2 regions of the Streptomyces bathyalis genome follow, and region 1 is predicted to be linked to the other one. Evidence: riboswitches for the same ligand, from Rfam matches in the RefSeq annotation. Region 1 holds a riboswitch; the other holds the start of a gene.
What was found. Region 1 has a riboswitch for S-adenosylmethionine ahead of thrC (threonine synthase). Riboswitches for the same ligand answer to the same signal wherever they lie in the genome.

Region 1 (6,699 bases):
GAAGCCGTATCCCTTCTCCGCGTTGAACCACTTGACGGTGCCCTGAGCCATCCCTAACTCCCCTATTACTGGCCCTTGCACGAGCCCGCACTTCGCGGACCCGGGTCAGACCTCACCTCCGGTACGGCCCCGCAGATGTGCGGAGGCTTACACCGGAAGGCGTCGACCGCGGCTGAATGTATCTGCACGGACGCCCTCTGCAACAGGTCGCGAAGACGAGAAATCTGAGCACCGACCGAGGGCCCAAAAGCCCGCAATATGCGGAGAAGCGGGGCAAGCATGGCCGGGCATAGCGTGCCAACACGACAATTGCCGCCCCGAATTCGGGCACAACTTGTCGCGTTCTCACATGCTCCCGGCACATGCCGGGTGAGTCTCTGGGGTGGGATTGGGCGCAACCCTATCGCGTCCCCACACGCGGAACCGCCCCCTCCGTTTCGTTCGGCGTTCCCGGAGAAGGCGGTTCGACAGTAGGGGAATCGGAGCCCGGCTCAGGGGGCCTTCACCGACCTCTCACGAGACCTCAGCAGCCCCCCGCAACCGCGGGAATGATGGACACACCGGCACCGTCCGGCGTCGGCGTCTGAAGGCCCTGCTCGAAGCGGACGTCGTCGTCGTTCACGTAGACGTTGACGAATCGGCGCAGGTTGCCCGAGTCGTCGAGCACCCGCGCACCGATGCCGGTGTGGTTGTTCTCAAGATCGGTCAGCACCTCGGAGAGGGTCGCACCCTCGGCGCTCACCTCCGCCTGCCCGCCGGTGTAAGTGCGCAGGATGGTCGGGATACGGACGTTCACGCTCATGATGCGAGACCAGCCTCTCGGAAGGAATCCAGGTTGGGACGGATGACGGCGGTCGGCCCGGTGGTGGGAGCCACCGCATCCAGGGTCTTCAGGCCGTCGCCCGTGTTGAGGACGACGGTGGTGAGGGACGGGTCGAGCCGGCCCTCCTCGATCAGTTTCCTCGTGACGCCGACGGTTACGCCGCCCGCGGTCTCGGCGAAGATCCCCTCGGTCCGCGCGAGGAGCTTGATCGCGTCGACGATCCGCTGGTCGTCGACGTCCTCCACCGCACCGCCGGTACGGCGCGCGATGTCCAGCACGTAGGGGCCGTCGGCGGGGTTGCCGATGGCCAGCGACTTGGCGATCGTCTCCGGGCGGACCGGGCGCACGACGTCGTGCCCGTCCTTGAACGCGCGGGAGACCGGGGAGCAGCCCTCCGCCTGCGCACCGAAGATCTTGTACGGCTTGTCCTCGACGAGGCCGAGGGCGATCAGCTCCTTGAGGCCCTTGTCGATCTTCGTGAGCTGCGAGCCGGAGGCGATGGGAACCACGAGCTGGTCCGGCAGCCGCCAGCCCAGCTGCTCGCAGATCTCGTACGCGAGGGTCTTGGAGCCCTCGGCGTAGTACGGGCGCAGATTGACGTTGACGAAGCCCCAGCCCTCGCCCGCGGGGTCGCCGATCAGCTCGGAGCAGAAACGGTTCACGTCGTCGTAGTTGCCCTCGATGCCGACCAGTTCGCCACCGTAGACCGCCGCCATGACGACCTTCCCCTGCTCCAGGTCGTGCGGGATGAACACGCACGAGCGAAGGCCCGCACGGGCTGCCGCGGCACCGACGGCGCCCGCGAGGTTGCCGGTCGAGGAGCAGGAGAGGGTGGTGAAGCCGAAGGCACGGGCGGCCTCCACGGCGATGGCCACGACGCGGTCCTTGAACGAGTGCGTCGGGTTGCCGGAGTCGTCCTTGATGTGCAGGGAGCCCGTGACGCCGAGCTCGCGGGCGAGCCTGTCGGCCTTGACGAGCTTGGTGAAGCCGGGGTTGATGTTGGGCTTCGTGGCGACGTCGGCGGGCACCGGCAGCAGCGGCGCGTACCGCCAGATGTTGTCCGGACCGGCCTCGATGCGTTCACGAAGCGCCGCTGGGTCGCCGCCGGGGAACTCGTATGCGATCTCCAGCGGCCCGAAACACGCCTCACAGGCGAAGACCGGACCGAGCGGGATGCGCTCCCCGCACTCGCGGCAGGAAAGTGCAGCTGCGGGGCCGAGCGAGGCGCCGGCTCCGGCCTTGTCGGCGGTCGTGCTGGCGGCAGCTTGAACAGCCATGATTCGGCGAGGCCCTTTCTCCTCATCTTCCCCGTGACGTATCTCGCCACGAGACGGAATTGGCACCTTCCCGAGCCGGGAGCCTCGCGATGTCATTACTCGTGCTGCGAGACCGGCTGGAGGGTTGCCGGGGCTTCAACGGGCCGTTCCCTCTGCCCCTCTGGATGAGCGGTGTGAAGTTGTCGGCGGTGGCCGAGAGCGCCGGGCCGGGACCCGGCATGCGATCGCCGTCCGCGTTGTTCAAGACTGTAACCGACAGGCCTGGTGGTTGAGACAGGCGTCCGTACCGCGAGATGGATCACAGGGAGTGGCCGCGTGCTGGAGGAAGTCGAACAGTGGCTGGCGCGCCGGTCGTACTCGTGCGCCGACCGTCCCATGACGGAGCTGCTGGCGGCGAAGCGGGCCACCGGCTCGCGGGTGAGCGTCGTGCTGCCCGCGCTGAACGAGGAGCGGACCGTCGGCCGCATCGTGTCGGTGATCCGGCGCGAGCTGATGGCCGGGGCCCCGTCGCTCGTGGACGAGCTGGTGGTGCTGGACTCCGGTTCCACGGACCGTACGGCAGAGGTCGCCGCCGACGCCGGCGCGCGGGTCGTGCACAGGGACGAGGTGCTCCCGAGGCTGCCCGCGCTGCCCGGCAAGGGTGAGGTGCTGTGGCGTTCGCTGCTGGTGACGAGCGGCGACATCGTCTGCTTCGCGGACGCCGACCTGGAGAACTTCTCCGCCGACTTCGTCTCCGGCGTCGTGGGGCCGCTGCTCACCGACCCCCGGCTGCGGCTGGTCAAGGCGATGTACGACCGGCCGCTCGGCGACGACCCGGCGGGTGGCGGACGGGTCACCGAGCTCGTCGCACGCCCGCTGCTGAATCTCCACTGGCCGCGGCTCGCGGGGTTCGTGCAGCCGCTCGGCGGAGAGTACGCGGCGCGGCGCACGCTGCTGGAACAGCTGCCCTTCCCCGTCGGCTACGGCGTCGAACTGGGCCTGCTCATCGATTCGTTGCACACGGTGGGCCTCGACGCACTCGCGCAGGTCGACGTCGGCGTGCGGCGGCACCGGAACCAGGACGGGCAGGCGCTCGGCCGCATGGCCGCCGCGATCCACCACACCGCACAGCTCCGTCTGGCGCGTGGCAGCCACCTCGTCAGGCCGACGCTGACGCAGTTCGAGCGGGGCGAAGCGGGCCCCGGCGGGTTCGCCCCGCGCAGCCACGCGGTCGACACGGTGGAGCGTCCACCGATGCGTGAGATCGCGGAGTACACGGAGCGGCGGGCCGCGTAGGCGGGGCCGCCGGGAGCGCGCAGCGCGTCACGTTTGCGTGGATCCGGCCGCGGCTAGGCTCGGGCCATGGTCGTCGAACGCGCACCCCAGCAGGCCCTGGCGGACGTACTGGTCGCGTCGAACAGGGGTCCCGTCTCATATTCCGTCACCGGGGGCACCACCCAGGCCGGAGGCTCTGGGGGAGGAGTGCTCTCCGCGAAGCGCGGCGGAGGCGGACTCGTCTCGGGACTCTCGGCCATCGCGACGGAAGGCGCCGGCGGCTCAGGCGGCAACGCCGTCTGGGTGTGCGCCGCTCTCGGTGAGGGCGACAGGGAGGCGGTGCGCCGCTCGGGCGGCAGGCCCGACCCGGCCGACACCGGTGGTCAGACCGTACGGATGCTGGACATCCCCGAGGACACCTTCACCGACGCCTACAACGGCATCGCCAACTCCGTGCTCTGGTTCGTCCACCACATGCTCTACCAGACGCCTCTGGAGCCGTCCTTCGGCGCGGAGTTCGAGCGGCAGTGGGCGTCGTACGAGCGCTACAACGCGGCCTTCGCCGACGCCCTTGCGGAGGAGGCGGCGGAGGGCGCGACGGTGCTGGTGCAGGACTACCACCTGACGCTGGTGCCCGGGCTGCTCCGCGAGCGCCGCCCCGATCTGCGCATCGGGCACTTCTCGCACACGCCGTGGGCGCCGCCGGACTACTACCGGATGCTGCCCGACGCCGTCGCGCGGCAGGTCCTGCGCGGAATCCTGGGCACCGACCGCGCCGCGTTCCTCACACGGCGGTGGGCGCGCGGATTCGCCGACTGCTGCGTGGACGTGCTGGGCGCGGCGGTCGGGGAGGACGAGTCGACGGGCGAGCTCGAGGTCGTCTGCGACGGCCGGACCACCCGCCTCGGGGTGCACGGGCTCGGCGCGGACGCGGAGTTCCTGCGGGCGCGCGCGGGGCGGGACGACGTCGAGGAACGGATCGCCATGCTGCGCGAGGAGATCGGCAGCGACGAGGACGGGCGGCCGCGCCGCGCGATCGTACGGGTCGACCGCACCGAGCTGTCCAAGAACATCGTGCGCGGACTGCACGCCTACGGCCGTCTGCTCGCGGACCGTCCCGAGTGGCACGGGCGCGTCGTGCACCTCGCTCTGGCCTACCCGTCGCGTCAGGACCTGGCCGTCTACCGCGACTACATGAGCGAGGTCTCGCGCGTCGCGGACGAGATCAACTCCACGTACGGGACGCCGGGCTGGACGCCGGTCGTGCTCTTCCTCAAGGACGACTTCGCGCGCTCGCTGGCGGCGTACCGGCTGGCCGACGTCGCCCTGGTCAACCCGATCCGCGACGGCATGAACCTGGTCGCCAAGGAGGTGCCGGTCGTCTCCGACGACGGATGCGCCCTGGTCCTCTCGCGCGAGGCGGGCGCGTACGCGGAGCTCGGCGAGGACTCCTTCGTCGTCAATCCGTACGACATCGCGGACACGGCCCGCGCGCTGCACGAGGCGCTGACGCTGGACCACGGCCGGCGGGCGGAGCGCACCAAGCGGCTCGCGGCGGCGGCGACAGCGACGCCACCGACCCGCTGGTTCCTCGACCAACTGCACGCGCTGCGGGGCGAGTAGCACCCGCTCCGGGCCTAGCTGTATTGATCACGAGCGTTGTTGACGTTCGTGGGTCTTGATCATGGCGAAGACCTCCGGTGTGGTGGAGGTGTCTAGGCTTCACCGCACAACGGAGGTCTTCGTGTCCCACCGTAATGCCCGGCTGACCGTGCACGGCAGGCGGTTGCTGGTCGAACGTGTCCGCTCGGGGTTTCCGGTAGCGCATGTGGCTGCCCAGATGGGCGTTTCTCGCACCACCGCACACAAGTGGATGCGGCGATTCGCTGCAGAAGGCGATACCGGTCTGGCCGATCGTTCCAGCCGCCCGCACCGGCTGCCGAACCGCACTCCGCCGGACGTGGAGATGCGCGTTTGCGTTCTTCGCACCGAACACAAACTCGGGCCGGCCCGGATCGGACCGATCCTGGGCCTGCCGCCCTCCACGGTCCACCGTGTCCTGACCCGCAACCGGCTGAACCGTCTGTGCTTCCTTGACCGGCCCACCGGCCAAGTCATCCGCCGCTACGAACGTGACCGACCCGGCGAACTCCTCCACGTCGATGTGAAGAAACTCGGCCGTATCCCCGACGGGGGAGGCCACAAAGTCCTCGGTCGCCAAGCTTCCCGTGCGACCAAGACCGGAGTCGGCTACGACTACATCCACTCCGCCGTCGATGATCACACTCGCCTCGCCTACAGCGAGATCCACCCCGATGAGAAGGCCACCACCTGCGCCGACTTCCTCCGCCGAGCAGCAGTCCACTTCGCCCGCCTGGGCATCGACCGCATCGAACGCGTCATCACCGACAACGCCTTCGCCTACCGCCACAGCACCGCCTGGAAGCAAGCCCTCAGCCATCTGGGCGCCACCGGCAAACGCACCCGCCCCTACCGGCCGCAGACCAACGGGAAAGTAGAGCGCTTCAACCGCACCCTGCTCGACGAATGGGCCTACCTGCGGCCCTACACCAGCAACGCCCAACGCACCGCAGCCCTGACAGACTTCCTCCATAGCTACAACTACCACCGCTGCCACACCGCTCTCGGAAGCCAGCCACCCATCAGCCGCGTGAACAACGCATCAGGTCAATACACCTAGCGGCCCGGCTCTTCGAGGGAGTCGGCGAGGCCGCGCAGCAGCCGGACGACTCCGGCCGGTCCGTCGACGACGACGTCCGCCCGGTCGGCGATCTCCGGCACCGACTCGCCGGTGTCGCCGCCTCCGCTGCACACGAGGAGACCGGGCACGCCCTCGCCGCGGAGCTTCTCCACGGCCGCGAACGCGGCCAGGTCGCCCAGGTCGTCGCCCGCGTACAGCACGGATCCGGCGCCCACCTCCCGCAGGTACTCGGTCAGCGCCGCGCCCTTGTCGACGCCGGGTGCGCGCAACTCCAGGACCATGCGCCCCGGTTCGACGACGAGGCCGTGCCGGTCGGCGAGTTCGTGGAGCGGGGCGCGCAGCAGCTCGAAGGCAGCTGCCGGATCGTCCGTACGCCGCGTGTGCACCGCGACGGCGCGCCCCTTGTCCTCCGTCCAGGTGCCGGGCGGAACGCCCAAGTCGTCCAGGATCGCGGGCAGTTCGGCCCGCACGGCCTCGACGCCGGGGGGCGGCGGCGCGGTGCTCAGCCGGCCCGTGGCGGCGTCCCAGCGCTCCGCGCCGTACGCGCCGAGCACGGTGAGGTTTCCCAGAAAGTGCTCCCCCTCGCTGCGCTGGGGGGACCCCCACCCGGCGGAGCCAGGGGG
Region 2 (6,699 bases), 1.6 Mb from region 1:
GGCGTCCGGCGCGGTCTCGGGCGTGCTGGGGGCGTTCCTCTACCTCCATCCGAGGGCACGGGTCACCAGCCTCTTCCCGTTCCTCTACTTCCTGCCGCTGCGATTCCCCGCCTGGGTGGTGCTCGTCTTCTGGCTCGCCCTGCAGTGGATCGCGGCCCGCGGGGACACCGACGGACCGGGCGTGGCCTACCTCGCCCATGTGGTCGGATTCACCCTCGGCTTCCTCTACGCATGGGCGCGTTTCCGCCGTTTCCGTACGGCTACAGTGGGCACGCCCGCTCCGGCGACCCAGGGAGAGTCCACACCGTGATCACCTCGATCGTGCTCCTCAAGACCAGCCCCGAACGCATCCCCGAGATCGCCGAGCAGATCGCGGCGCTCGAGGGCGTCAGCGAGGTCTACTCGGTCACCGGTGCTCACGATCTGATCGCGATGGTGCGTGTGGCCAGGCACGACGACCTGGCGGACGTCATTCCCGGCCGGATCAGCAAGGTGCCGGGCGTGCTCTCCACGGAGACCCACATCGCCTTCCGCACCTACTCGCAGCACGACCTGGAGTCGGCCTTCGCCATCGGCCTGGACGCCTGAGGGCGCGGCCCCGCTTGCGGCGCGCGCCCCGGGGCCGCACCGGACGGCCCTGACGGCACTCAGGCGCTGAGCACACCCCGGGCGGCGGTCTCCGGGAGGGTGCCCGTCTCCGGGAGGGTGCCGGTCTCCGGAACGCAGCGCCCGTCCTCCGTGCGGTAGCGCAGACGGGCGCCGTCACGTACGAGTTCGCGCACGGCCCGTACGAACCTCTCCACGTGCTCCTCCGGTGTCCCCGCGCCGATGCTCACCCGTACGGCGTTCAGCGAGCGTCCCTCGGGCGCACCGCACTCGCCGGGGTCCTCGCTCCGGGCGCCCAGCAGCGCGCGCACCAGCGGATGCGCGCAGAAGAGGCCGTCGCGTACACCGATGCCGTACTCGGCGGAGAGGGCGGCGGCGACGTGCGCGCTGCTCCAGCCCTCGATGACGAAGGAGACGACGCCGACCCTGCGCTCCGCCTCTGCCCTGGCATCGGACGGCGCGCTCTCGTCGTCCACGCCGAAGAGCGAGAGCACCTTCACTCCGGGCAGCTCCGACAGGCCCGCCAGCAGCTTCGTGGTCAACTCCCCCTCGCGCGCGGCCAGTTCCGGGAACCCCGCACCGGTGAGCGCCTCGCAGGCGGAGGCAATGGAGTACGCGCCGATCACATTCGGCGACCCGGCCTCGTGACGGGCCGGTCCGTTCTGCCACTCCACCTCGACGCCGCCGTCCGCGTCCCGCGCGACCTTGCGGCTGGCCCCGCCGCCGGCCAGGTAGGGCTCGGCGGCGTCCAGCCAGTCGGAACGGCCCGCCAGCACCCCGGCCCCGAACGGCGCGTACAGCTTGTGCCCGGAGAACGCCACCCAGTCGACGTCCAGTTCGCCGATGTGCACGGGGCGGTGCGGTACGAGTTGCGCCGCGTCCAGCACGATCCGGGCTCCGTACCGGTGCGCCGCGGCGGCCAGCCGGCGTACGGGCCAGATCTCGCCCGTGACGTTGGACGCACCCGTCACGCAGACCAGCTTCGGGCCTTCGGGCGCCGCTGCCAGCGCACGCTCCAGCGTCCCGACGGCCTGTCCGGCCGAGCGCGGTGCGTCCAGGAGGACTGTCCGCGCACCGGCCGCCTGCCACGGGAGGAGCGACGCGTGGTGCTCCGTCTCGAAGACGAATACACGCGTGCCCTCAGGCAGCGCCGACGCCAGCAGGTTGAGCGAATCCGTGGTGGAGCGGGTGAAGACGACCTGGTCCGTGCTGCGGCAGCCGAGGAAGCGCGCCACGGTGGCGCGGCTCCGCTCGAAGACGGCGGTGGAGTGCTGGGAGAGGTAGCCGGCGCCACGGTGCACGCTGCCGTAGTACGGGGCGTACGCGGCGACGTCCTCCCACACGCTGCGCAGCACGGGCGCGCTCGCGGCGTAGTCCAGTGCGGCGTAAGGGAGTTCACCGCCCGTCGCGAGCGGCGCGCGCACATCCAGGCCCAGCACCGGCAGGGGCGCGGAGGCGGGGGCAGGGGCGGGGGCGGTGACGGACGTGGGCTCCGGAACGGCCTCGCGGGCCGGCGCGGGACGGTCGGTGGCGGACGCGATGAGCAGGCTCATGCGAAGTCTCCCTCGAATGCCGGGGACCCCTGGGCATACGCCTCCCCGCCGAAGGCAGGGGAAGAGGGATCCGTGCTTGCCGCACGACCCTGCTGTCGTACGGCCCGGTCATCACCCGGGGCACCCCACCACGGAAGGAGGGTTGCCGGACAGCGGGCCGGGGCCTTGATCGCTGTCGCTCGTGACCTGGCGGGAAGTATGGCACACCGTGCCGCGGGCTCCGCCACCTAGTCCGTATCCCGGACGGACGTGCGGGCGCCCCCTGGACCGGGGCCCAGGGGGCGGAGACTCAGCGGCACTCCGGTGTCACATATGGCTGGCAGTCACCCAGCGGTCCAGCGCGGCACGCGCGGCGCCGCTGTCGACCGACTCGGCCGCCCTGCCCATCGCCACGCGGATCTGCTCCGTCAGCGGGGCGTCTCCCGGTTCGAGAGCGACGAGTGCCGCGGCGGAGTTGAGCAGCACGGCGTCCCGCACGGGGCCGTGCTCGCCGTCCAGCAGAGCGCGGGCCACATCGGCGTTGTAGGCGGCGTCGGCGCCGCGCAGCGCTTCGACGGGCACGATGTCGAGGCCGACGTCACGCGGGTCGAAGGACTCCTCGCGCACCGCCCCGTCCCGTACGACCCACACCGTGGACGTGGCGGTGGTCGTCAGCTCGTCCAGCCCGTCGTCGCCGCGGAAGACAAGGGCGGACGAGCCGCGTTCGGCCAGCACGCCGGCCATGATGGGCGCCATGCGGGGATTGGCGACCCCCGTCGCCTGAGCCCGTACACGTGCGGGGTTCGTCAGCGGGCCGAGGAAGTTGAACGAGGTGGGGATGCCCAACTCGCCCCGCGCGTTGGCCACATGGCGCAACGACGGGTGGAACTTCACGGCGAAGCAGAATGTGATCCCCGCCTCCGAGGCCACCTCGGCCACGCGCTGCGGGCTCAACTCCAGATTGACGCCCAGCTTTTCCAGCACGTCCGTGGCACCGCTCGCGCTGGAGGCGGCACGGTTGCCGTGCTTGACGACCTTGGCACCGCACCCGGCGACGACGATCGCGGACATCGTGGAGATGTTGACCGTACGGGCCCTGTCGCCGCCCGTACCGACGATGTCGACGGTCGGGCCCGGCACCTCGATCACGTTCGCGTGCGCGTACATCGCCCGTACGAGACCCGAGATCTCCCCCACCGTCTCGCCCTTGGCCCGCAGCGCCACCGCGAAACCGGCGATCTGCGCGTCGGTGGCCTCGCCGCGCATGATGTTGTCCATCGCCCACGCGGTGGCGTCGGCGCTGAGATCCTCACCGGCGAGCAGCGATGTCAGTACGTCCGGCCAGGTTTTCGGACCTCCTGAGGTACCTCCCAGGCCAGAGGCTCCGGGGGCGGGAGAGCCGGAAGATGGAACGGCACTCATGATCCCTCCTGAGGTCATCGATTCGGCTGGGGCCCACGCACCCGTGGCCCGGCCCGGATCACCGGGTGCACCGGCGGCCGGCATGCGGGAGTACGGCGTGGGGGACGGCCCGGCATCAGGGCCCGGCCAGTCCCCACCCTAGCGGCACCCGTCCCCGGCCAGGACCTCCGTTCGGCGCGCGCGGGTCGGGGCCGGCGTTGCGGCACCGGTCGTCGAGCCGGACGCGGACGTGCGCGAGGGGCCGGGCTCCCCCTCGGGAAGCCCGGCCCCTCGTCCGTGGCTGCGCGGCCCGCACCCGGCGGCGCCGCTGGAGGCTCAGTGGTGGCCGTGGCCGCTCGTGAGCTCCTGGTACTCCTCGGCGGTCGGCTTGGGGATCTGCGCCTGCTCGCCGTAGTAGCCCTTGGAGAGCCGGGCGCGCAGCTTCTGCCCGCGGCCGACCTTCCGCTGGACGCCGTTCTCGTCCGTCTCCGGGCCGACCTCGTACGGCTTGTGCTGCTCGTGCGAGGTGAGCGTGTGCAGCTGCTCCTGGGAGAGCTGCTCGTGCACCTCGATGAACTCGCCGTGCGGGAGCCGCTTGATGATGCCGGACTCGCGACCGTGCAGCACCTTCTCCTTGTCGCGGCGCTGGAGCCCGAGACACGCGCGCCGGGTGATGAAGAAGACGACCACCGGCACCACGAAGAAGGCGATCCGCACGAACCATGTGATCGAGTTGATCGACAGGTCGAAGTGCGTTGCCACCAGGTCGTTGCCGCCGCCGATCAGCATCACCGTGTACCAGGCGATCCAGGCCGCGCCGAAGGCCGTACGTGTCGGGGCGTTGCGGGGCCGGTCGGCGATGTGATGCTCGCGTTTGTCGCCCGTCACCCACGACTCGATGAACGGATAGACGGCGATCGCCGCCAGCACCAGCGGGAAGACCATCAGCGGGATGAAGACGCCCATCACAAGCGTGTGGCCCCACAGATGGATCTCCCAGCCGGGCATGATGCGGATCAGCCCCTCGGAGAAGCCCATGTACCAGTCGGGCTGCGCATTGGTCGACACCTGATCCGGCCTGTACGGGCCGAGCACCCAGATCGGGTTGACGGTGAAGGCCGCGGAGATGGCGGAGATGACGCCGAAGACGAGGAAGAAGAAGCCTCCTGCCTTGGCCATGTAGACCGGCAGCAGCGGCATTCCGACCACGTTCTTGTTCGTACGGCCGGGACCGGCGAACTGCGTGTGCTTGTGATAGAAGACCAGGATCAGATGCGCCACGAGCAGGCCCAGCATGATCCCCGGCAGCAGCAGCACGTGGACCGAGAAGAACCGCGCGACGAAATCGTGCCCGGGGAACTCTCCGCCGAAGAGGAACATCGACATGTAGGTGCCGACGATCGGCATGGAGAGGATCGCGCCCTCCATGAACCTCACGCCGGTGCCCGAGAGCAGGTCGTCCGGCAGGGAGTAGCCGGTGAAGCCGGTGAACATGCCCAGCACGAACAGCAGGAAGCCGAACAGCCAGTTGATCTCGCGCGGCTTGCGGAACGCGCCGGTGAAGAAGACGCGCATCATGTGCACGAACATCGCGCCGAGGAAGATCAGCGCCGCCCAGTGGTGGATCTGCCGGACGAGCAGACCGCCGCGGACGTCGAAGCTGATGTCCAGCGTGGAGGCGAACGCCTCCGACATCCGTACGCCCTGCATCGGCACGTAACTGCCGTGATACTCCACCTCGTTCATCGACGGGTGGAAGAACAGCGTCAGATACACGCCGGTCAGGATGATGATGATGAAGCTGTAGAGCGCGACCTCACCCAGCATGAAGGACCAGTGGTCCGGGAAGATCTTGCGCATGTTGGCCTTGGCCAGGGAGTAGATCCCCAGGCGGCCGTCGGCCCAGTCCGCGACCCGCTCGCCGGCGGGTGCCTTGCGCTTCGGGGCGGTGGTCTCGGTTGCTGTACTCATGCTCGACGCTCCCAGTAGGCCGGGCCCACGGGTTCTTCGAAGTCGCCCTGCGCTTCGAGGAATCCGTCGTTGTTTACGCTGATCTTCAGCTGCGGCAGCGCGTGGCCCGCCGGGCCGAAGATCACTCGTGCACCGTCCGACAGGTCGAAGGTCGACTGGTGGCACGGGCAGAGCACGTGGTGCGTCTGCTGCTCGTAGAGGCTGACAGGACAGCCGACGTGGGTGCAGATCTTGGAGTAGGCGACGATCCCCTCGTGGGACCAGTCCAACTCCCGCTTGTCCTTGATGTCGTCGGGCTCGAGCCGGACGAGCATCAGGGCCGCCTTGGCGATCTGCTGCTGAAAGTCCTCGTCCTCCTCCTCCAGGCCCTCGGGCATGGCGAAGGTGAGCGAGCCGACGGTGATGTCCTCGGGGCGCAGGGGCTCCTGGGTGTTCTCGTTCACCAGGAGCTTGCCCTTGGACCACAGCGTGTGCTCCAGCTTGTCCTCCGGCAGCGGCCCGAGGTCACGCAGGAGTACGACACCGGAGAGCGGCACCAGGGTCAGTGCGCCGAACATGGTCTTGCGGATGAGCGAACGGCGCCCGAGGCCGGACTCCTTGGCGCCCTGCGCGAAGTCCTCCATGACCTTCGCGCGGGTCTCCGGCTCGGCGGAGACGGCGTGCCGCTCGTCGACCAGTTCGTGGTCCGACATCAGGGTGCGCGCCCAGTGGACCGCGCCCGCGCCGATGCAGAAGAGAGCGACGCCGAGCGTCATTCCCAGCGCGAAGTTCAGCGCACCGATGCGCCCGGCCGGCCAGACGTAGATGAACTTGTCGACCGGGATGAGCACGAAGCTCGCGATGAAGCCGAGCGTGGCCAGCATCGAGGCCGTGAAGAGCATGGCCACGACGCGCTCGGAGCGCTTGGCGGCGCGCTCGTCCATGTCCTGGATCCGCGGCTCGTGCGGCGGCAGGCCCGGGTCGGCGAACGGATCGTCCGCGACGGCCACGGCACCGTGACCGTTCTGCTGCTCGGTCGGCAGGTTCTTCTCAGACACGTTCTCGTGTGATCCAGTCTCGCTCATGACTTCTTGGCCTTTGCGGTCCGAGCTGCGACCCAGATGGCGACGAGGATGAGGACGCCGAGGCCGAAGATCCAGGCGAACAGGCCCTCGATGACGGGACCCAGGCCGCCCAGCTTGTAACCACC

Region 2: it holds a riboswitch for S-adenosylmethionine, as region 1 does, so the genes downstream of both, G4Z16_RS25960 (aminotransferase class V-fold PLP-dependent enzyme) here and thrC (threonine synthase) in region 1, are expected to answer to the same signal.

Annotation. Positions count from the first base shown of each region.
Region 1 is NZ_CP048882.1:4,395,227-4,401,925, reverse strand. Features, by position in the region: gene G4Z16_RS19185 (cold-shock protein) at 1-51, opposite strand, end outside; gene G4Z16_RS19180 (MoaD/ThiS family protein) at 524-802, opposite strand; gene thrC (threonine synthase) at 799-2,100, opposite strand; SAM riboswitch class I at 2,120-2,271, opposite strand; gene G4Z16_RS19170 (glucosyl-3-phosphoglycerate synthase) at 2,416-3,375, shown strand; gene G4Z16_RS19165 (alpha,alpha-trehalose-phosphate synthase (UDP-forming)) at 3,442-4,977, shown strand; gene G4Z16_RS19160 (IS481 family transposase) at 5,099-6,055, shown strand; gene G4Z16_RS19155 (trehalose-phosphatase) at 6,052-6,699, opposite strand, start outside.
Region 2 is NZ_CP048882.1:5,995,963-6,002,661, reverse strand. Features, by position in the region: gene G4Z16_RS25970 (rhomboid family intramembrane serine protease) at 1-310, shown strand, start outside; gene G4Z16_RS25965 (Lrp/AsnC family transcriptional regulator) at 307-588, shown strand; gene G4Z16_RS25960 (aminotransferase class V-fold PLP-dependent enzyme) at 648-2,159, opposite strand; SAM riboswitch class IV at 2,227-2,346, opposite strand; gene trpD (anthranilate phosphoribosyltransferase) at 2,466-3,560, opposite strand; gene qcrB (cytochrome bc1 complex cytochrome b subunit) at 3,876-5,510, opposite strand; gene qcrA (cytochrome bc1 complex Rieske iron-sulfur subunit) at 5,507-6,574, opposite strand; gene qcrC (cytochrome bc1 complex diheme cytochrome c subunit) at 6,571-6,699, opposite strand, start outside.